2 regions of the Dactylosporangium sp. NPDC049140 genome follow, and region 2 is predicted to be linked to the other one. Evidence: riboswitches for the same ligand, from Rfam matches in the RefSeq annotation. Region 2 holds a riboswitch; the other holds the start of a gene.
What was found. A riboswitch is a leader RNA that binds a small molecule or an ion and turns the genes downstream of it on or off. The one in region 2 is predicted to bind glycine.
Positions count from the first base shown of each region.

Region 1: another riboswitch for glycine. It lies ahead of gcvP (aminomethyl-transferring glycine dehydrogenase); the one in region 2 lies ahead of AB0B76_RS12330 (L-serine ammonia-lyase).

Region 1 is NZ_JBEZDS010000046.1:57,447-68,723, forward strand. Features, by position in the region: gene AB0B76_RS45785 (DUF881 domain-containing protein) at 1-477, opposite strand, end outside; gene AB0B76_RS45790 (CDP-alcohol phosphatidyltransferase family protein) at 474-1,070, opposite strand; gene AB0B76_RS45795 (hypothetical protein) at 1,144-2,163, shown strand; gene AB0B76_RS45800 (ATP-binding protein) at 2,181-5,771, shown strand; gene AB0B76_RS45805 (class I SAM-dependent methyltransferase) at 5,768-6,373, opposite strand; gene AB0B76_RS45810 (AAA family ATPase) at 6,366-6,905, opposite strand; gene AB0B76_RS45815 (nucleotidyltransferase domain-containing protein) at 6,902-7,648, opposite strand; partial or broken gene AB0B76_RS45820 (nucleotidyltransferase domain-containing protein) at 7,697-8,350, opposite strand; glycine riboswitch at 8,385-8,478, shown strand; gene gcvP (aminomethyl-transferring glycine dehydrogenase) at 8,550-11,277, shown strand, end outside.
Region 2 is NZ_JBEZDS010000006.1:28,493-39,769, forward strand. Features, by position in the region: gene AB0B76_RS12325 (AbfB domain-containing protein) at 1-1,135, shown strand, start outside; glycine riboswitch at 1,169-1,263, shown strand; gene AB0B76_RS12330 (L-serine ammonia-lyase) at 1,381-2,736, shown strand; gene AB0B76_RS12335 (MMPL family transporter) at 2,753-4,927, shown strand; gene AB0B76_RS12340 (low temperature requirement protein A) at 4,938-6,167, shown strand; gene AB0B76_RS12345 (zinc-binding dehydrogenase) at 6,102-6,965, opposite strand; gene AB0B76_RS12350 (helix-turn-helix domain-containing protein) at 6,977-7,933, opposite strand; gene AB0B76_RS12355 (MBL fold metallo-hydrolase) at 8,005-8,739, shown strand; gene AB0B76_RS12360 (type 1 glutamine amidotransferase) at 8,707-9,576, opposite strand; gene AB0B76_RS12365 (TetR/AcrR family transcriptional regulator) at 9,678-10,274, opposite strand; partial or broken gene AB0B76_RS12370 (class I SAM-dependent methyltransferase) at 10,463-10,771, shown strand; gene AB0B76_RS12375 (DinB family protein) at 10,951-11,277, shown strand, end outside.

The sequences.
Region 1 (11,277 bases), on a different contig from region 2:
CACGACGCCGAGGTTCTCCTGGGTGGTGCGGCCGGTGACCGGGTCGACCTGCGGCGGCGCGTCGGCGATGCGGACCGCCACCCCGTCCCCGGTTACCTTGCCGGTGCCGGTGCCGGCGGCGAGGTCGCGCAGCCGGGCGGCGCTGTCGCCGTCGGCGAGGGCGTCGTCGCGGGCCCGGTCCACCTGGGCCCGCAGGTCGGCGGCGCGCCGCTGCAGGTCGTCGGCGGTCTGCTGGCGGGAGCGCACGTCGGCGACGAGGTCGTCGCGGGCCTTGGAGGTGCCCGGGGCGGCCTGCACCACCTGGTGGTACGCCACCGCGAACAGCAGGCCGATGGCCAGCATCGCCGCGGCCGTCAGCCACCGGCCCGACTTCGGCGGGGGCGCGTCCCCGCGGCGGGCGGCCGCGGCCGCGTACCCGGGGTCGAGCGGGTTGCGGAACAGCTCGCCGAGCAGGTCGTCGCGGCGCGGCGAGGTCACGACACGCCGGCGGCCGCGGCCCGCCCCGCGCGGACGTGCACCGTGGCCTGGATGACGTAGAAGACGGCGGCGACCCAGTAGAGGACGATGCCCCACCACAGCAGCGCCCAGCCGCTGGGCTGCGCCCACGAGCGCGCGGAGTCGGAGTAGTGCGCGAGCAGCATCATCGGGAAGCCCATGAGCAGCACCGCGGTGGCGGTCTTGCCCACGTAGTGCACCGGCGGCGGGCCGTGGCCGAGGATCCGCAGCACCACCAGGACCAGCACCATCACGGCCTCGCGGGCCAGCAGCGCGATCGTGAACCACCAGGGCACGACGTCCTTGAACGTCAGCGCGAACAGGGTGGCGAGGATGTACAGCCGGTCGGCGAGCGGGTCCAGCAGCTCACCGAGGCGGCTGACCTGCTTCAGGCGGCGCGCCGCGAACCCGTCGACCCAGTCGCTCAGCCCGCCGATGACGAGCACGGCGACGGCCCAGCCGGTCGCGTCGGTGGCGAGGAACAGGTACAGGAACAATGGCACGCCGAGCAGGCGCGTAAAACTGATGAGGTTCGGGACGGTGAGCACCGGCCCGAGACCCTGCCGGTCTGCCACGCCCGGAATGCTAACAGCCCGCACGGGTGACCTCGTGGAGGCGCTCGCGCCGCGCCGGGTAGCGTCGCGCCCCATGAGGCGGACGATCGCCGTTGTTCTGGCATTGGTACTGCAGGGCTGCTCGCACTCCGCGACCCGGCCCCCGGCCCCGCCGCCTTCGGCGGAGGCGTCGGCCCTCCCGGCCGCCGGGGGCGGGCTCGGGGCCGCGCCGGCGTCCGCGTCCGCGTCGTCCGCCAAGGCCGGTCCGTGCACGATCTTCCCGGCCGACAACGTCTGGCACGCCGACGTCTCCAAGCTCCCGGTACACCGGGACTCGGCCTCCTGGGTCGCGAGCATCGGCGCCGCCGCGCACGCCCACCCCGACTTCGGCACCACGTTCGGCATCCCGGTGACGAGCGTCCCGGCGGGCCAGGCCGGGGTGAAGGTCACCTTCGAGTACGCCGGCGAGAGCGACCCCGGCCCCTACCCGATCCCGCGCAACGCCCGCGTCGAGGGCGGCGCCGACGCCGGCGGCGACCGGCACGTGATCGTCCAGGACACCGCGGCCTGCAAGGCGTACGAGCTCTACAACGCCACCGTGCAGGGCGACGGCAGCTGGAAGGCGGGCTCCGGCGCCGTGTACGACCTGCGCGGCAACGCCCTGCGCAAGAGCGGCTGGACCTCGGCCGACGCCGCGGGCCTGCCGATCCTGCCCGGCCTGCCCCGGGCCGACGAGGCCGCCGCAGGGAAGATCGACCACGCCATCCGGTTCACCGCGCCGAAGACCCGCAAGGCCTTCATCTGGCCGGCCCGCCACGCCGCGTCCGACGCCACCGACGCGGCCCTGCCGCCGATGGGCGCCCGGTTCCGGCTCAAGGCGTCGGTCGACATCTCGAAGTACCCGCCGCAGGCCCGGGCGGTGGCGCAGGCGCTGAAGACGTACGGCGCGATCCTGGCCGACAACGGCTCCCCGTGGTACTTCACCGGCACCGAGGACGCGAAGTGGAGCAACACTCAGCTCGACGCGCTCAAGGCGCTCAAGGGCACCGACTTCGAGGCCGTCGATTCGTCGCTGCTGATGGTCGACGCCAACTCGGCCCGCTGCCGCCCGTGACGGGCTAAGTTCACCGCGTGACCCGCAAATCGAAGCCGATCACGGCGATCACGTACGCGGAAGTCCGCCGGATGGTCGCCGACGACCAGCCCGCGCTGCTGGCGGCGGCGGACCGGCTCATCACCGCGAGCCTCCTGCTCGCCCCGGCGGTGCTGGGCCCGCTGGCGGTACCACTGCTGGGACTGTTCGATCTCAAGAGCGACGCCGTGCGGCTGGCCGGTGACCTCGCGCGCGGCCTGGCCCGGCGCGGGGAGGGCTTCCTGCACCGCTCGGAGTCGCTCGCGGCCGCGCACCTGCTCATCACCCACACGGCGTTCTGGGCTGCGGCCGACGGCGAGCTCGGCGAGCTGCTACGCGCCGGCGACGGGCCCGAGACCCGGGAGTCCCCGGACGTTGCGGTGCCCGCGGCCGAGGAGGCGTACGCGGGCCTGCCGCCGGTGTCGCTGCCCCATCCGGCCGCCCGCTTCGCCGACGAGGACCAGCAGCGGCTGGCGATGTACACCGCGATGGCCGCCCGCCTCGCCGAGGGGGCCCGCGACTTGGGCGAGTGGGAGCGCGAACGGCTCCGGGCCGGCTGCGCGGCGCTGCCGGAGCTGGCCATGCGCCACTACTACGCGCAGTACCTCGACCTGATGCTGACCGGCCGCGACTTCTTCGCCTGGGCGGCCGCCTACGAGCACGCCAAGACCCAGGCCCTCGTCGTCGAGCAGACCGCCGCGATCGACTCCCGGCTCGGGCTGGTGCTCGCCGCCGTCGAGGGCGTCGACGTCGGCCTGCGCCGCCTCGCCGCGGCCCTGTCCGCCCCGGCCGGCCAGGTGCACACCGAGGTCACCACCGCCCTCGCCCTGGCCCACGAGCGGCAGGCGCTGGAGCCCGTCGTCGTCGACGAGTTCGAGACGCTGCGGTACCCGGCGCGCATCGACGCCTTCGTCCCGCAGCCCTACCGGGAGCTGCGCTACCCGGCGGCGCGGGTGAGCCTCGAGGACGAGCGGCTGTGGGCGGCGCGGCCGTACCGCGACGACATCGCCGCCGCGATGGTCCTCGCCCTCGAGTCGGCGTACAGCGTCACCGCCCCGCTGCTCGTGCTCGGCCACCCCGGCTCCGGCAAGTCGCTGCTCACCCAGGTGCTCGCCGCGCGCCTGTCCGCCGTCGGGCACCACGTGGTGCGGCTGGAGCTGCGCGACGCCACGCCCGGCACCCCGGTACAGACCCAGATCGAGGAGCAGATCCGCCGCGACTGCGGCCACGACGTCAACTGGGCCGAGTTCGGCCGCGCCCTCGCCGGGCGCCCGGTGCTCGTGATCCTCGACGGCTACGACGAGCTGCTGCAGGCCAACGGTCAGGTCTTCGCCGACTACCTGCAGCAGGTGCACGCCTTCCAGCGCCGCGAGCTCGACCTGGACCGGCCCGTGCGGATGCTCGTCACCAGCCGGGTCACGCTCATCGACAAGGCCGTCGTCCCGCCTGGCACCGCCGTGCTGCGCCTCGCCGAGTTCGACCACGACCGGCAGATCACCTGGGCGCGGCAGTGGAACGACCTCAACGCCGGGCATTTCCACCGCACCGGCGTGCGCCCGTTCACCCCGCCCGCCGCCCCGGGCCTGCGGGACCTCGCCGGGCAGCCGCTGCTCCTGCTGCTGCTGGCCATCTACGACTCCCAGGCCAACCAGCTCGCCGACACCGCCCTCGACCGCAGCTCGCTGTACCACAGCCTCCTGCGCCGCTTCGTGGAGCGCGAGCTGACCAAGGGCGCCGCGGCCGCCGCGGCCTTCCACGCCGCCGCCGAGACCGACCGGCGCGCGGCCGTCGAGCGCGAGCTCGACCGCCTCGGCCTCGCCGCCCTCGGCATGTTCAACCGGCGCGCCGTGCACATCAGCCGGGCCGACCTCGACGCCGACCTCGCCTACCACCGGGCGCTGCGCCGCACCGAGGGCGGAACCCTGAGCCCGGCCGACGCGGTGCTCGGCAGCTTCTTCTTCATCCACGAGTCCCGCAGCCGCTCGGGCGACCCGGACGACTCCAGCCGCGGCGCGGCCGCGTCCTTCGAGTTCCTGCACAACACCTTCGGCGAGTTCCTCACCGCCGACCTGATCCTGCGCCGGGTCATCCTGCTGGCCGCGCAGATCCACGTGTACCGCACCAGCCCGCTCCTGGCCGGCGACCTCGAGGCCAAGCTCGCCGACCCGGGAGACGAGTGGTACGCCGCGCTCGCCTTCGAGGCCCTGCACCACCGCCCCCTCGTCGCCCAGATGCTGCGCGAGTGGCTGCCCCACCGCCTCGCCGCGGACGGTCTCGACCCCGCCGGCTTCGCCTCGGCCCTGCACGCCCTCGTCGACCGGCAGCTCGCGCTGGTGCTGCACGCCTCGCCGCCGCGCTGGTTCACCGACGGGGCCGGCCGGGCCCCCTACCCGGGGCTGCCGCTGCTCGGGTCGCTGGCCGTCTACAGCCTGAACCTGGTCGTGGTGGCGGCGGTCCTCGACCGTCTGCCGGTCTCGGACCTCGCCGCCGACGACGCGACGTCGGACTGGGCCCGGCTGACGTCGCTGTGGCGCTCCTGGTTCCCGTCGAAGTCGCTGGTCGGCCTCGTGGGCGTGCTGCACGGCGCCCGTTCGCCCGGCGTCGTCGAGTTCACCCGCGCGACCGGGGTCGAGTACGGCGGGCCCGAGGTGGTGCGCGACGCCGTGTACGAGGCCGCGGTGGTCGCCGTCGGGCTGGCCGACGACCTGACGGCGGGCCTGGCCACGCTGGTGATCGGCCGCTCGGAGCCGGACGGGCGGCTGCTGCTGCAGCGGTCCCTGGACTTCCTGGACCGGGCCGGGTTCGACACGCGGTGGGAGCGCATCGCCCAGCAGACCCGGGAGACCGGGGTGCTGCCGGCGATCCCCGTTTCGGGCAGCAACGCGGCCCTCGCGGAGGCGTGCGCGCTCGGCCAGGACCGGGAGCTGCCGCGGCTGCGCCTGACCGGTTCCGACGCGCCGCCGATCGCCGCGGTGACCTGGGTGAAGGCGATTGCCGATCCGGCCTGGCGGCTCGCGCAGATGGTGGGCTCGCCCCCGACGGCGCCGTTGCTGCGGTCCTGCCGCCACATCGGCTGGGCCCACCCGTTCGAAGCCCCCGGCGGCGCCGACTTCGGCACGGCGGTCGAGTACGCGCTGCTGCAGCTCCTGATCGGCGACGGCCTGGAGGCCGCCGACGCCCTGGTGGCCGAGCGGATCGGTGCCGCGGGCGCTCTGGCCGGCCTGCCGGAGGACTCCTGGCTGGCCCTGCTGCGCGCCCTCGACCGGTTCCCGCGCACCGCGGCGGCGCTGGCGGCCGGCGCCGGCCGGGGCGACCGGCGGATCCTGACCCGGTTCGTGCTCGATCCCCAGGCCGCGGACGTGCCCGCGGTCCGGGATGCCGCCAACCGGGCCAGCACCGCCGTGCATGCGGTTCTGCTGCACGCCGCGCGCCGCCACGACGCCGCGGGCATGTTCGCGCGGGTGTTCAGCCTCGGCCCGGACACGGAGGCGGAGGCCCGGGAGGTGCTGGGCCTGCCGCGCGTGCCGTCCGCCGCCGACCCGGACGTGCTCGGCGACCTGGCGTGGCTGCGGGAGGCGCGGTTCGCCTAGTGGATCAGGGCGATCGTGAAGTCGGCGCCCTGGGGGTGGTAGGCGTGGTCGATCCGCCAGCGGTTGGTCAGGGCGGCGGCGAAGCGGCCCAGGACCGACGGGTCGGCGTACAGCTCGTCCTCGGCCCGGGCGGCGTCCGGGCGCTGGGCGCTGAGGAAGTTCGCGGCCACGGCCCGCCAGGAAATGTCGTACGCCTGTTCTAAAGTGTCGAGGTAGTAGAGCGGGTCGTCCGGGTCGGCGAACTGGAAGATGCCGCTGGCGAACACGTAGTCGTGGCGGCCTGGGGGCGGGGCGCCCAGGGGCAGCCGCGAGACGTTGGGGACGCCGCGGGCGGCGGCGCGCTCCACCATGCGGGGGTCCAGGTCGATGCCGGTGTACTGGAACGGGAGGTTCATGTCGCGGAGGTGGAAGTACAGGTCGCCGGGGCCGCAGCCCCAGTCGAGCACGGTGCCGCCCGCGTAGCCGGCGGCGCGGGTGAGGGCCTCGAAGCGGACGCGCTGGAGGGCCTCGCTGCCCCAGCCGGCCACCCGCCACGGAGGGCCGTCCAGCCCGGCGTGGAAGGCGGCGATGCGGTGGGCGCGGTCCTGCGGGGGCTCAGTCATGCAACGGCCGCGCCCCGGCGAGGATCGCGTCGACGGTCTCGGGCGGCGACTGGTCGGACGTGTCCAGCCACAGGCCGATGCGCGGGGTGCGCTCGCGCAGTTCGGCGTCGAGGGACTCGACGGTCCAGCCGTACGGGTCGTAGGCGGACTTCGCGCGGCCCGACTCGCGGGCCGACACGGCGGAGGGGGTGGGGCCGAGCGCGACGACGAACAGGGGGCGGGCCCGGATCGCGGCGACCATCGCCGGCAGGTGGGCCCCGAGGACCACGTCCTGCGCGACCACCGTGAAGCCGGCCTCGTGGTAGGTGTCGGCGGCGCCCGCGGTCAGGCGGTGGCGCAGGGCGAGCTGGGCGGCGGCCTCGGCGCTCGGGGCCGGCGTCATGTCGGCGCGGCCGTTGACGACCATGCGGCGGAAGGCGTCGCCGCGCAGGTGCACCGAGCGGGGGAGGCGCTCGGCCAGCGCCTGGGCGACCGTCGACTTGCCCGATGCCGGGATGCCCGTGATCAGGTACACGGCCGGGCCCGCCGTCATCGGGCCAGCCGGGTGCGGATCAGCAGGTCGTTCAGGGCCGGGGCGGCCGACGGTGCCGCGGGGAGCTTCGACGCGTCCCGGGCCGCCTCCAGGTCAGCGGTCAGCCTCGCCACGTCCGCGGCCAGGCGGGCCGGGGACACCAGCGACTCGGGCAGGGCGTGGTGCTCGCCGGCCTTCTTGGCCTCGATGAGGTCCGGGACGTACGGCAGGGTGTTGAGCACCCGCAGGTCGGCCTCGACCTCGCCGGTGCGCATGAGGTGGATGCCGGTGTGCAGGACACGCAGCGTGTAGAGGGCCGGCTTCAGCTCGCCCGTCTTCGAGTACAGCAGCCACTGGCCCGACGCGAAGCCCAGGTAGTGGCGGGCGTGCTCCGGGGTCAGGCAGTGCGGGGCCAGGGCCTTGAGCTGCTCGTGCAGCGGCGACGTGCGCACGAGCAGCGGGGAGAGCAGCTGTTCGAGGACGTAGCCGTTCGGGCGCAGCAGCAGGCGGATGAACTTCGCCAGTTCCTGGCTCACCACGTCGAGCTCCATGCCCTCGCGGACGCCGCCCGACTCGACCGTGCCGGGGCCGGTCTCCAGGCCCACCACCTCGTCCAGCGGCAGGATGTGGCACGCGCGGAGGTCGAGGTCCGAGTCCACGGACGCGAAGCCGTACAGGTGGGCGCCGCTCACGGTGGCGAACGCGAGCGGGTAGGGGTGCTCGTCGGCCACCTCGCCGGCCCAGGCCGGGATGCCGTCCGGGATCGGGGGAGGGGCGGCCGGGGCGGGCTCCCGCGGTACCGCCGCCGGGGCTCGCAAGGCGAACAGGAAGCGCTCCACGGCGGCGCGGTCCGGCTCCTCCGGCAGCTTCGACTCCGACTCCGCGGCGGCGAGGTCGGCGGACAGGGCGGCCGCCAGGGCCTGGAACTCCTCCCAGCTCAGCTCGCCCCGGCGGATCGCCAGGAGCTCGTCGCGCCGGGCGGACACGTCGACCAGGACCTCGCCGGTGCGCAGCACGTGGGCGCCCGCCCGCAGCAGGCGGGCCATGTGCATCGCCTGCTTCCAGCGCACCTCGCCGGTGCGGGCGCGGACCGACGTGAGCTTGTTGAGCTGGTCGCGGGCGTAGTCGCCGTAGGTGCGGGCCGCCCGGCGGGACAGGAACGCCGGGCGCAGGTCCAGCAGCGCCCGGCCGGCGTCGGTGACGTGCTCGACCAGGGGCGACGACAGGCACTCCCACACCGTCGGGTTCGCGGCCAGGGCCAGGGTGCAGGCCCGCTCGACCTCCCACGAGAACTCCTCCGGCCGCGGGCCCTCCACGTGCGTGGGCGGCTTGTCGAGGGACCAGAAGGCGTCGGTGGGCGCCTGGAACACGCCCCGGCGGTCGGTGTCCGAGGCCGGGCCGTCGAGCCCGTACGCCCGGGAGCCGACGACCGCCGAGTAGATCGTGTGCTTCGCCACGATGGTCAAGTCCTGCACAGTTGGTAGGGTAGGCGTGCCGGCAATACCCGCGTGGGAGAGACCGCTGAGCACGTCAGCGGCGCCGAAGGGGCAAATCCTCCCCGGAACCTCTCAGGCAAAAGGACCGCTGCGGGTTGGCACCTCTGGAGTCTTCGACAGAGGGGGAGGAGCGTGTCCGCCCCTGCCCCGAGACCCAGAGAGTGCGCCCATGACCAGTTTTGCCGCGCGGCACATCGGCCCGAGCGCCGACGAACAGGCCCGCATGCTCAAGACCGTCGGGTACGAGACGGTCGAGGATCTCATGACCGCCGCCATCCCGGGCTCGATCCGCTGGCACCAGCCGCTCGACCTGCCGCTCGCCGCGTCCGAGGCCGAGGTCCTGGCCGAGCTGCGGGCGCTCGCGTCGGCGAACCGGCCGCTCGTGTCGATGATCGGCCTCGGGTACTACGGCACGCACACGCCGCCGGTGATCCTGCGCAACGTGCTCGAGGACCCGTCGTGGTACACCGCCTACACGCCGTACCAGCCGGAGATCTCCCAGGGGCGGCTCGAGGCACTGCTGAACTTCCAGACGGTCGTCGCCGACCTGACCGGGCTGCCCGTCGCCGGGGCGTCGCTGCTCGACGAGGCGACCGCGGCCGCGGAGGGCATGACGCTCGCCCGGCGCTCCTCCAAGGTCAGATCCGAGGTGTACGTCGTCGACGCCGACGTGCTGCCGCAGACCCTCGCCGTCATCCGGACCCGCGCCGAACCGCTCGGCATCGAGGTGCACGTGCTCGACCTGGCCGCCGAGGAGCTGCCCGAGGCGTTCTTCGGGCTGCACCTGCAGTACCCCGGCGCCTCCGGGGCCGTGCGCGACCACGAGGCCCTGATCGCGCTCGCCCACGAGCGGGGCGCGATCGTCACCGTCGCCGCCGACCTGCTCGCCCTGTGCGTGCTGCGCGAGCCCGGCGCGATCGGGGCCGACGTCGCCGTCGGCAGCGCCCAGCGCCTCGGCGTGCCGATGGGCTTCGGCGGCCCGCACGCCGGCTACATCTCGGTCCGCCAGGGCCTCGAGCGCACCCTGCCCGGCCGCCTGGTCGGCGTGTCCCGCGACGCCGGCGGCGCCCCCGCCTACCGCCTCGCGCTGCAGACCCGCGAGCAGCACATCCGCCGCGAGAAGGCGACCAGCAACATCTGCACCGCGCAGGTGCTGCTCGCCGTGACCTCCAGCATGTACGCCGTCTACCACGGCCCCGACGGGCTGCGCGAGATCGCGGCGCGGACCCACGACATGGCCGTGCGCCTCGCCGCGGGGCTGCGGGCGGGCGGGGTGGCCACCGAGCACGGGGCCTTCTTCGACACGGTGACCGCGGTGGTACCCGGCCAGGCCGGACCGATCGTCGAGGCGGCCGCGGCCCGCGGGATCAACCTGCGCCGCGTCGACGCCGACCGGGTCGGCATCGCCTGCGACGAGACCACGACCTTCGGGCACCTGCGCGACGTGCTCGCCGCCTTCGGCCTGTCCCACGTCGACGTCACCGAGCTCGACACGACCGACGCGGTCCCGGCCGGGCTGCGCCGGGCGTCGGCCTATCTCACGCACCCGGTGTTCGCCACGCACCGCTCCGAGACGGCGATGCTGCGGTACCTGCGCCGGCTCTCGGACAAGGACTACGCGCTCGACCGCGGCATGATCCCGCTGGGCTCCTGCACCATGAAGCTCAACGGGACCACCGAGATGGAGCCGATCACCTGGCCCGAGTTCGCCAACGTCCACCCGTTCGCGCCCGTCTCGCAGACCCAGGGGTACCGCCGGCTGATCGGCGACCTCGAGCGCTGGCTCGGCGAGGTCACCGGCTACGACGCGGTGAGCCTGCAGCCCAACGCCGGGTCGCAGGGCGAGCTCGCGGGGCTGCTGGCGATCCGGGCGTACCACCGCGACCGGGGCGACACCGGGCGCGACATGTGCCTGATCCCGTCCAGCGCGCACGGCACCAACGCGGCCAGCGCCGTCATGGCCGGCATGCGCGTCGCGGTCGTGGCCTGCGACGAGCTCGGCAACGTCGACCTCGCCGACCTGGACCGCAAGATCGAGCAGCACCGGGACCGCCTGGCCGCCATCATGGTCACGTACCCGTCGACGCACGGGGTGTACGAGACCGGCATCTCCGAGCTGTGCGGGAAGGTCCACGAGGCCGGCGGGCAGGTCTACGTCGACGGCGCGAACCTCAACGCGCTGCTCGGCTTCGCCAAGCCCGGCAAGTTCGGCGCCGACGTGTCGCACCTCAACCTGCACAAGACCTTCTGCATCCCGCACGGCGGCGGCGGCCCCGGCGTCGGCCCGGTCGCGGTCCGCGCCCACCTGGCCAAGTTCCTGCCCTCGCACCCGTTCCTGGGCACCGACGCGCCGGTCGGCCCGGTGTCGGCGGCGCCGTTCGGCTCGGCCGGCATCCTGCCGATCCCGTGGGCGTACCTGCGGCTGATGGGCCCCGACGGGCTGGCGAAGGCGACGGCGGTCGCGGTGCTGGCGGCCAACTACGTGGCGGCCCGGCTGCGCGAGCACTACCCGGTGCTGTACAGCGGGGCGGAGCACCTCGTGGCGCACGAGTGCATCCTCGACCTGCGGGGGATCACGCGGGCCAGCGGCGTGACGGTCGCCGACGTGGCGAAGCGGCTCATCGACTACGGCTTCCACGCCCCGACGATGTCGTTCCCGGTGACCGGGACGCTCATGGTCGAGCCGACCGAGAGCGAGGACCTGGGGGAGCTGGACCGGTTCTGCGACGCGATGATCGCGATCAAGGGGGAGATCGACCGGGTGGCGGCGGGCGAATGGCCGGCCGGCGACAACCCGCTCCTGCACGCCCCGCACACGGCGGAGGTGGTCACGGCCGACGAGTGGTCGCACGCCTACTCGCGGTCGGTGGCGGCGTATCCGAGCGCCGCGGCGCGCG
Region 2 (11,277 bases):
CGCCACCGTCGCGGCGCTCCTGGCCGTGCCGGCCGCCGCCCACGCCGAGTCGAACGGCGGGGTGCGCATCCTGCCCCTCGGCGACTCGATCACCGACGGCTTCAACGTGCCCGGCGGGTACCGCATCAACCTGTGGCGCGCCCTGGCCGCCGCCGGCCACCCGGCCGACTTCGTCGGCTCCCAGTTCAACGGCCCGTCCGACCTGCCCGACCACGACCACGAGGGGCACCCCGGCTGGCGCATCGACCAGGTCGACGCGAGCGCCGCCGCCTGGGTGTCGTCCACCGCGCCCCGCAGCGTGCTGGTCCACCTCGGCACCAACGACGTCATCCAGGGCTACGACCCCGGCAACGCCCCCGCGCGGCTGTCCGCGCTCATCGACCACGTGCGCGCGGCCGCGCCCGGCGCCGACGTGTTCGTCGCCTCGATCATCCCGCTGGCCGACGCCGGGCGGGAGTCGGCCGCGAACGCGTTCAACGCCACCATCCCCGGCATCGTGAACGGCAAGGGAACCAAGGTCCACTTCGTCGACATGCACGCCGCGCTGAACACCGGCGACCTCGCCGACGGGGTCCACCCGACGCGCGCCGGCTACGACAAGATGGCCGCGCGCTGGGCCTCGGCCCTGGCCGCCGTGCCCGGCTCGGCCGGCGACGACGGGGCGCCCGCCACGCTGCCGTCCGGCTCCTACGTCTCGCTGCGGGCCACGACGGCGTGCTGCACGACGCGGTACGTGCGCCACATGAACGGCCTCGGCTACACCGAGGCGGTGTCGTCGGCCAGCGACCAGCTGCTCAAGCAGGACGCCACCTGGCGCGTGGTGCCCGGCCTGGCGGGCGGCTGCTACAGCCTCCAGTCCCGCAACTACCCGGCCTACTACCTGCGGCACCAGAACGGCCGCGCGAAGATCAGCGCCGATGACGGTACCGCCCTGATGCGCGCCGACGCGACGTGGTGCGCGCGCACGTCCCCGGGCGGGGTGCGGCTGGCGTCCTGGAACTTCCCGGGCTCCTACCTGCGCCACATCAACGCCGAGCTGTGGCTGGCCACGCCCGGCGGCAGCGCGGCCCAGGACAATGCCGGCAGCCTCGTCCCCGACATCACGTGGGCCGTTGCCGCGCCCTGGGCCCCGTAGTACGGTCGGCCCGACAACCGAATACGCGCCGCTCGACCCGCGACGGGAGAGCCCCCTTGTGACGCAAGGGGCGCCGAAGGAGCAACTCTCCCCGAGAATCTCTCAGGCCCATGTACCGCCGCGGGGAGGCAACTCTGGAAAGCCGGGACGTCGCGTCCCGCGCCCACGGTGCAAGCCGCCCCGGCGGTGAAGCTCTCAGGCATTCGATGACAGAGCGGGGAGGCCCGACCTCACTAGGAGCCTCCATGACGCTCAGCGCGTTCGACCTGTACTCAATCGGCATCGGCCCGTCCTCGTCGCACACGGTCGGGCCGATGCGCGCCGCCCGCCGCTTCGCCGCCCGCCTGGCCGGCGACGGGCTCCTGCCGCGCACCGGCCGCGTCAAGGCCGAGCTCTTCGGCTCGCTCGGCGCGACCGGGCACGGCCACGGCTCGGCGAAGGCCGTCATGCTCGGCCTCGAAGGCGCCGACCCCGCCACCGTGGACACCGACGCCGAGGCGGGCGGCGCCGGCCGGATCGCCCTGCTGGGCGAGCACGACATCCCGTTCAGCGTCGACAACGACCTCGTGCTCCACCGCCGCCGCTCCCTGCCCGAGCACCCCAACGGCATGCGCTTCACCGCGTGGACCGACAGCGGCGAGGAGCTGCTCACCCGCACGTACTTCTCCGTCGGCGGCGGCTTCGTGGTCGGCCCCGACGGCGGCATCGCCGAGGCCGACGTCCCGGTGAAGTTCCCGTTCACCACCGGCGCCGAGCTGCTCGCCCACTGCGAGGGCCGCTCGATCTCCGACGTGATGCTGGCCAACGAGCTGTCCTGGCGCTCCGAGGCGGAGATCCGCGCCGAGTTGCTGCACATCTGGTCGGTCATGCAGGCGTGCGTGCACAGCGGCTGCACCCGCCCGGCCGGCGTGCTGCCGGGTGGCCTGAAGGTGCGCCGCCGGGCGCCGCGCCTCTTTGCTAGCTTAAGCGAAAAATCGGATATGTCGGACCCTCTGTACGTCATGGACTGGCTCAACCTCTACGCGCTCGCCGTCAACGAGGAGAACGCGTCCGGCGGCCGGGTCGTCACCGCCCCCACCAACGGGGCGGCCGGCATCATCCCCGCCGTCCTGCACTACGCAGTGCTTCCCAAGTTCGGCCGGTTCGTGCCCGGCGCCGACGACGACGGCGTGGTCCGGTTCCTGCTCGCCGCCGCGGCCGTCGGGATCATCATCAAGGGCAACGCGTCGATCTCCGGCGCCGAGGTCGGCTGCCAGGGCGAGGTCGGCTCGGCCTGCGCGATGGCCGCCGCCGGGCTGTGCGAGGCGCTCGGGGGCTCGCCCGGCCAGGTCGAGAACGCCGCCGAGATCGGCCTCGAGCACAACCTCGGCCTGACCTGCGACCCGGTCGGCGGCCTGGTGCAGATCCCGTGCATCGAGCGCAACGCGATCGCGAGCGTCAAGGCGGTGAACGCGGCCCGGCTCGCGCTCAACGGCGACGGCGCGCACCACGTCACGCTGGACAAGGTCGTGCGCACCATGCGGGAGACCGGCCGGGACATGTCGGTGAAGTACAAGGAGACGGCCCGCGGCGGCCTGGCCGTCACCGTGATCGAGTGCTGATGAGAAGCTTTCGGGCATGGCGCTCGGCGTGGTGGCGAGGATCGGTCGGTTCTGCTTCCGGCACCGCTGGTCGGTGATCGGGGTCTGGCTGGTGGTGGTCGTGCTCGGCGGGCTCGCGTTCGGGCCGGTCTTCCGGGCGATCGCCGACCCCACCAACCCCAAGCACGTCGAGGCGATCGACGGGCTGGACGCCGTCGCGACCGGCAACGACTCCAGCGGCACGGTCATCGGCCTCGTCGACCACGTCGACCCGCAGGCCCCCGCGGTCCGCACCGCCGTCGACGCCGCGGCCGCCGACCTCGGCCGCTCCGCCGGCGTGACCACGGTGGCCACCCCGTTCTCCGTGCCCGCCGGGCCGGCCGCCGCCTACGTGGCCGGCGACCGGCAGGCCCTGCTGATCGTCGTCACCCTCGCCAAGCTCGAGACCGGCGAGCGCGACGGTGTGCTGGCGACGCTGCGCACCCGGCTGCACCGGGTCGACGCCGATCTCGCGGCGGCCGGTGTACCGCAGGCCACGGTCGAGGTCGGCGGCAACCCGGCCCTCAACGCCGACGTGCGCGGCGCGCAGAAGGCGGACCTCGGCCGCGCCGAGCTGGTCTCGCTGCCGCTGACCCTGATCGTGCTCGTGTTCGTCTTCGGCGGGCTGGTCGCGGCCGGCCTGCCGGTGCTCGCCGCCGTGGTGTCCGTGGCCGCGGCCATGCCGCTGCTGTGGGCGTTCAGCCGGGTCACCGACCTCGACCAGAACGTCGTCACCGTGGTCACCCTGCTCGGCCTCGGCCTGTCGATCGACTACGGGCTGCTGCTCGTGGCCCGCTACCGGGAGGAGGTCGCGGCCGGCTTCGAGCCGCCGGAGGCGATCGGCCGGGCCTGGGCGACCGCGGGGCGCACCATCTTCTTCAGTGCGCTCACCGTCGCCGCGGCGCTGTCCGGCCTCATGATGTTCTCGGTCCACCAGCTCGGCGCCCTCGGCGCGGGCGGGGTGTCGATCGCGGTCGTGGCGATGCTTACCGCGCTGACCTTCACCGCCGCGCTCATCGGCGTGTGCCACAAGCGGATCCGGCCCCGGGCCCGCGCCCAGCGGACCGACGAGCGCGGGTTCTTCGCGAACCTGTCGCGGATCGTCCAGCGCCGGCCGGTGCTCATCGCGCTCGGCACCACCGTGGTGCTGCTGGCCGCCGGGTCGCCGCTGCTCGGGCTCACGCTGAAGCTTCCCCGGCTCGAGGGCGTGCCGCGCAGCATCGAGTCGGCCCGCGTCGCCGACGAGCTCGGCCAGCGCTTCGGCCGCGCGTACCGGCCGGTGGTGACCGTCGTCGCCCGTACCGACGCCAAGTCGCTCGACGCGTACGCCGCCCGGTGGGCGTCCGACCCGGCCGTCGCCGGCGTGCAGCCCGCCAAGCCGGCGGGCGAGGGGGTCGCGACGGTCGACCTCGCGCTGCGCGGCGGCTCCGAGGACGAGGCGGCCCAGGGGCTCGTGCACCGGCTGCGCGCCGACCGGCCCGCCGGGGTGCAGTCGTGGGTGGTCGGCGACGCCGCGATCCTCATCGACCTGGTCGGGTTGATCGTCGACGACCTGCCGGGCGCCGTGGCGGTCACCCTCGTGGCGATGGTGCTGCTGCTGTTCGCGATGACGGGGTCGCTCGTCGTACCCGTGAAGGCCGTGCTGGCCAACGTCGTGTCCCTCGGGGCCACTTTCGGCGTGATGGTCGCCGTGTTCCAGCACGGCTGGGGCTCCGGGGTCCTGCACACGCTCACCGTCGGCGGGCTCGACCCGTTCGTGGTGGTGATCGTGTTCGCCTTCGCGTTCGGGCTCTCCATGGACTACGAGGTCTTCCTGCTCGGGCGCATCAAGGAGTACGTCGAGCGCGGCGACGACACCGACACCGCCGTGCGCCGCGGCCTGCAGCACACCGGCCGGATCATCACCTCCGCCGCGCTGCTGATGGTCGTGGTCTTCGCCTGCTTCGCCGCGGCCGACCTCGGCCAGATCGAGCAGGTCGGGCTCGGCCTGCTCACCGCGGTCGTGATCGACGCGACGGTGGTGCGCTGCCTGCTGGTACCGGCGACGATGACGCTGCTCGGGCGCTTCAACTGGTGGGCCCCCGGCCCGCTGCGGCGCCTGCACGAACGCATCGGCCTGCGTGAGCACGCGCTGCCGCCCGCCCGGGAGCTGGAGACCGTCTCGGTCGATTAGGGTGGCGATCATGTCCACCCCGGCAAACGCCGAGGAACGCCACGCCACCTGGCTGGAGCTGTTCTTCGACCTCGTCATCGTCGCCGCCGTCGCGCAGCTGGCGCACCTGCTGCACGAGGACGTGACGGGCGAGAAGGTGGTGCTCTTCGCCTTCGCGTACTACGCGATGTGGAGCGTGTGGACGGCGTTCACCCTGTACGCGAACGTGTCGGGCATCCGCACCCGGCAGCGCTCCATGCTCCTGGCGATGCTCGGGATCGCCGTGATGGCCGCCTCGATCCCGATCGTCGAGCGCGGCACGGCCGGCCCGTTCGTCATCGCCTACCTCTGCTGCCGCCTGCTCAGCATCGGCTCGTTCAAGCGCGAGAACCGGGTCATGACCGAGTGGCCGGGCGTGCAGCAGGCCATCGGGGTGCTGCCGTGGGTCGCCTCCCTCGCCCTGCACGACGCGAACCGGTACTGGTTCTGGGCCGCGGGCATCGCGCTGGACCTGTACTTCTCCCTGGCCCGCTCCCGCGACCCGCAGGCCCTGCTGGCCGAGGAGCGCCGCGAGCTCGAGCGCTCCCTGCGCCGCCGCCACCGCGAGCAGGAGCTGGACAAGGTCCTGGCCCTGCAGGCCGCGACGCCGGACCGCCCGCACCTGGGCGAGCGCCTCGGCCTCTTCGTGATCATCGTCCTCGGCGAGGCGGTCGCCCAGCTCGTCAACGCCGCCGCCGACGTCGAGCACTGGCGCAACGGCGTGTGGCTCGTGGTCGTGCTCGGCTTCGGCCTGCTCGTGGCACTGTGGTGGCTGACCCTGCGGTACGGCCCGAGCGCGGCCCCGACGTACGGGATGCGGGTCTTCGCCCTGCGCCTCACCATGCCCGCCCACTACCTGACCACGGTCTCGATCGTGGTCATCGCGGCCGGCCTGGGCGCCATGGCCGGCCACCCGGACGGCCACGTCGAGACGTCGGCCCGCCTGGTGCTGTGCTCCGGCGCCGTCCTGTACTTCCTGATCGCGACGCTGATGGGCGCCCGCGGCGGCGCGAGCTGGCGCTGGGTGCTCGGCTGGGGCGTGCCGGCCGTGCTGGTCTGCGCGGCGGCCGGGGTCCTCGGCGGGCCGCTCCCGGCGTGGGCCCTGCTGGCCGTGGTCCTGGCGGCGGCGGGGTGGCACATCGCGTACCGCCGCGTCTCAGGCGTGCGCGGGGGCCAGGACGACGACGCGGCCGAGGTTGCCCCGAGCGGCGACCAGCTCTAGCGCGCGGTCCAGGTCCGAGAGCGGGAACTCGACGTACCGGGGCCGGATCCGGCCCGCCGCGAGCAGGTCCCACAGCTCGGCCCGCCACCCGTCGACGACCTCGGCCCGGTGCCGGTTCCACAGCCCGACCGCGAACCCGGTGACCGTGCGGCCGTTGCCCAGCAGCGAACCCGCGTCGAGCGGCCCGCCGCCGGCGCTGAATGCCACCAGCCGCCCGAACGGGCCGAGCGCGTCGGCGCCGCGCTGGACGAGCTCGCCCCCGACCCCGTCGAGGACGACGTCGACGGGGTCGCCCCAGTCCGCGTCGGCGTAGGTCACGCACTCGGTGGCGCCGCACTCGCGCAGGAACGCGGCCTTCCCGGGCGATCCGGTCACCGCGACGACCCGCCGCGCGCCGAGGGTCTTGGCCAGTTGTACCGCGAGATGCCCGGCCCCGCTCGCCGCCGCCGTGACGAGCACCGATTCCCCCGCCCGGAACCCGCTCGCGCGCAGCGCCCCGAGCGCGACGAGCCCGCCGCGCACGACGGCGAGCGCCGCCCCGGCCGCGGGCCCCTCCGGCACCGGGTTCACCAGCCCCGGCACGCCCACGACGAGCTCGGCGTAGGCGTCCCGGAACACGACGCCGCCGACCCGGTCCCCGGGCGCGAAGCCCTCGACCCCGTCGCCGACCGCCGCGACGCGCCCGACCACCTCGCCGCCGGGCGACGCGCCCGGGTCGTCGCGGCGCAGGCGCAACAGGCCGACGCCGACCCCGATGGCGTCGGTGCGAATGAGGAGCTGACCCGGACCGATCTGCATGCATGCCCCTTTCAGGTGGTGCGGAAGCTGTCGCGGTACACCTGCGGCGGCACACCCACGACGCGGCGGAAGTGCGGGCGCAGCGCGACACCGTCGGCGAAGCCGCTCGCCCGGGCCACGGCGTCGACCGGGGCGCCGGTGGTGGAGAGCAGGTGCTGGGCGCGCAGGACGCGCTGGGTGAGCAGCCACTGCAGCGGCGAGCAGCCGGTCGCCTCCCGGAAGCGGCGGTCGAACGTGCGCCGGCTCAGGTGCGCCGCGCCGGCCAGCGCGCCCACGTCCAGCCCCGGGTCGCCGAGCCGGTCGAGGGCGAGCCGCATGGCCTCGGTGACGGGGTCGCCGGCGGGCACGAGCGGCACCGGGTGCTCGACGAACTGGGCCTGGCCGCCGGCGCGCTGCGGCGCCACGACGAGCGCGCGGGCCACCCGGTTGGCCAGGTCCGGGCCGTGGTCGCGGCGCAGCAGGTGCAGGCAGGCGTCGAGCCCGGCGGCGCTGCCGGCGCTGGTCACGACGTGCCCCTCGTCGACGTAGAGAGCGTCGGCGACGACGTCCACGCCCGGGAACCGGCCGGCGAACGCGGCCAGGTGCCGCCAGTGCGTCGTGGCCCGGCGCCCGTCGAGCAGCCCGGCCTCGGCCAGCACGAACGCGCCCAGGCACAGCCCGACGACGGTCGCCCCGCCGGCGTGCGCGCGGCGCAGCACGTCGAGCACCTCCGGCCCGACCGGCGCGCCGCCGGGGACCCGCCAGCCGGGCACGACGACGACGCCCGCGGTGTCGAGCGCCGCGAGCGGGTCCGGCGGCGTGATCGCGATGCCCGCGGTCGTGACCAGCGGCCCAGGCCGCTCCCCGGCGGCGCGCACCGTGAACCCGGGGCACGCCCCGAACACCCGCGGCGCGACGGCGACCTCGAGCATGGGCGCGCCGTCGCCGACGAGGACCCCGATCGTGGTGGCGGTGCGGCCGGACGGCATGGCTTGAATCTATCGGACGACGTCCTTCCGGCCACTCCCGCCCGCGCCCGGGCCGAGCGAGGCTGGACGGCATGGACATCGAGCGCTTCGGCGGCCCGACCGTGCGGTTCGAGTACGGCGGCCTGATCTTCGTCACCGACCCGACCTTCGACGACCCGGGCGAGTACCCCATCGGCGCCCGCGTCCTCGTCAAGCTCACCCCGCCGCTCGCCCCGCCCCCGGACCGCGCCGACGTCGTCCTGCTCTCGCACGACCAGCACCCGGACAACCTCGACCGCGCCGGGCGCGCCTTCCTGGCGCGGGCGACGCACGTGCTCACCACCCCGGTCGCGGCCGCGCGCCTCGGCGCCGGGGCGCGCGGGCTGGAGCCGTGGGCGAGCGCCGACGTGGGCGGGGTGAGCGTGACCGCGGTGCCGGCCCAGCACGGCCCCGACGGCACCGAGCACCTGACCGGCCCGGTCACGGGTTTCGTGCTCACCGCGCCGGCGAGCCCGGGCGTGTACGTCAGCGGCGACAACGCCTCGCTCGACGTCGTGCGCGCCGTCGCGGAGCGGTTCCCCGGACTCGGGGTGGCGGTGCTCTTCGGCGGGGCGGCCCGGACCCCGCTGCTGGGCGAGGCCAACCTGACCCTCGACGCCGCCGGGCTGGTCGCGGCGGCGGACATCCTCGGGGTGGGCGAGGTGCACGCAGTACACGTGGACGGCTGGGCGCACTTCACCGAGGGCCCCGCCGAGGTCCGCGCGGCGTTCGCGGCCGCCGGTCGCCCCGACCCGCTAGGCGTACAGCGCGGCGGCCACCGGGGGTGACAGGGTCGGGGCCACGTAGTAGCGCAGCCAGTTGTCCAGCAGGGTCCGCATGCGTGCGCGGATGTCGCGGTCGGCGCAGTCCAGGGACTCCAGGAACGCGGCGTAGTCGGCCTCCGACGGGCCCAGGTGGCCCTCGGCGATGAGCTGCTTGCGGCGCACCCGGGCCAGGGCGGCCGCGATGCCCGAGGTCATCTCCGGGTGGACCTGCAGGGTCCGGGCCGTCGTGCCGATGGCCAGGGCCTCGTTGCGGTACACGCCGTAGGCCAGCTCGGCGACGGAGCCGAACTCGCTCGAGGCGGGGACGTCGTAGACCGCGTCCACGTGCGAGGTGAAGACGTCGAAGGCGTCGGGCAGGCCGCGGAACAGCGGGTCGAGGCGGCCCGCGGGCGTCAGGGTCAGCGTCTCGATGCCGAAGCGGCGGCCCTGGTGGCCGGTCTTCGAGATCGCCCCGGCGACCTCGGCCTTGGCCTGGTGGGACCAGCAGATGTGCAGCTCCGGCACGCCCTTGCGCTGGGCCGCGGCCAGGAACTCCTTCACCCGCCGGATCCACGGCAGCTCCTCGTAGGAGGAGTGCCCGGAGCCGCCGCCGATGATGGCGTGGGCCTCGATCGTGTCGGGCAGCGCCTCGCCGTCGGCGACGTTCACGCAGTGGATCTGGTCGGCGTCCAGGCGGGTGACCTCGGCGATCCAGTCGCGGTACGGCGTGAGCCCCATCTCCCGTACCGGCGCCTGCTCCTGCGTGTTCAGGAAGAGCAGGCGGCACCGCTGGCGGACGTGCAGCGGGCGCCGGGCGCCGCCGACTCGGGCGGCGCGGTGGTCGATGGCTGGGGCCGTCATGGCTGGGCATCGCTCCCGGGAAGACGATCGGCTGGACCTGGCCGATTGTGGAGCATAGCGCGACGGCCGCGCGTCGGTTCTCACAAGTATCCGATAACGGCTCACCCCCGGGCGAGGCCCGGCGCGAGGCCCGGCGCTCCGACCGCGCCGCCGATGCCCGGGGCGGCGAGGCGCTGGTACATCAGGGCCATACGCCGCGGCGCCTCGCGGAAGCCGCCGTCGACCCACCACACGAGCAGCCCCAGCGCCGCCCCGGTCGCGAACTCGACCACGGCGTCGACCGGCAGGTCGCTGCGCGCGGCCGCCATGTGCGGGGCCAGGTGCTCGCGCAGCAGCGCGGCGACGAGCTCGTGCAGCCGGCGCCGGAACGCGGGGCCGCCGCGGCGGCCGAAGAGCGCGGTGTAGACGGCCTGCTCGCGGTACGCGTGCTGGAACAGGGCCAGGACGGGCCGGCCGGGCTCGGGCGGCACCCCCGGCGCCATCGCCGCGAGATCGGCGCGCAACTGCGCCGCCATCTCCTCGAAGCCGGCCATGAGGAGCGCGTCCTTGTCCCGGAAGTGCGCGTAGAAGGTGGAGCGGCCCACGTCGGCGCGGTCGAGCACGTCCTGCACGGTCGTGCGCTCGTACCCCTGCTCGACGATCAGCTCCATGAGCGCCTCGCCCAGGATCCGCCGCGTCCGCCGCACCCGCCGATCCATCGCGCGCCCCTTTCCGCACGGTTCCGCCGGTGTGTTCGGTACCGGACGCCCCCGAAGGCAGCGTAACCGAACATGGTGTTCGGAATCTTTCGGCAGAGGGAGTCGTGACGGACCTGCATCAGCGGATGTTCGGGCTGGCCGGGCACGCGCGGGCGTACCACCGGATCACCAGGCCGTTCTTCGGCCGCATGTACACGCGGATCGCCGCCGACGTCGCCGCGGCCGGGCTGCCCGAGGGCGCGCGGGTCCTCGACGCCGGCACCGGGCCGGGGCGGGTGCCGCTCGCCCTCGCGCGGGCCGTGCCCGGGCTGCGCATCGACGGCGTCGACCTGTCGCCGGAGATGGTCGCCGAGGCGCGCCGGGCCGCGGCCGCGGCGGGGGCCTCGCGGGTGACGTTCACCGTCGCCGACGTGGCCGCGCTGCCGTTCATGGACGACACGTTCGACCTGATCGTGTCGTCCATGAGCCTGCACCACTGGGCCGACCCGGCGGCCGGCGTGCACGAGCTGCGGCGGGTGCTGCGGCCGGGCGGCCGGATGTGGATCTACGACGCGCGGGTCGCGCTGCGGCGGGGCGAGGTGCCGGGGGTGCCGTCGCGCCGGGAGGCCGTGCGCACCGGACGGCTGCCGATCCGGCTCGTGGGGCGACTGGTTTATCAGGGGGGTACCGTCAGGCCGTGGATCAATGCGATGAGTGCGGGTTCGCCTATGACAGCGTCGCGGCCGACGGGGTGCCCGGGCGCCTCGGCGGGCTCGCCGACCGCTACGCCGCCGCGCTGGCCGGGGTCCCCGACGTCCGGCGGCGGCCCGCGCCGGACGTGTGGTCGGCGCTGGAGTACACCTGCCACCTCCGCGACGTGCTGCGCGTCCAGCGGGAGCGGCTCGACCTGGCCCTGCACGCCGACGCCCCCGAGTTCGCGCCGATGGGGCGCGACGAGCTCGCGGTGACGGCGGCGTACAACAGCCAGGACCCGGCCGCCGTGCTCGCCGCCCTCGCCGCCGCC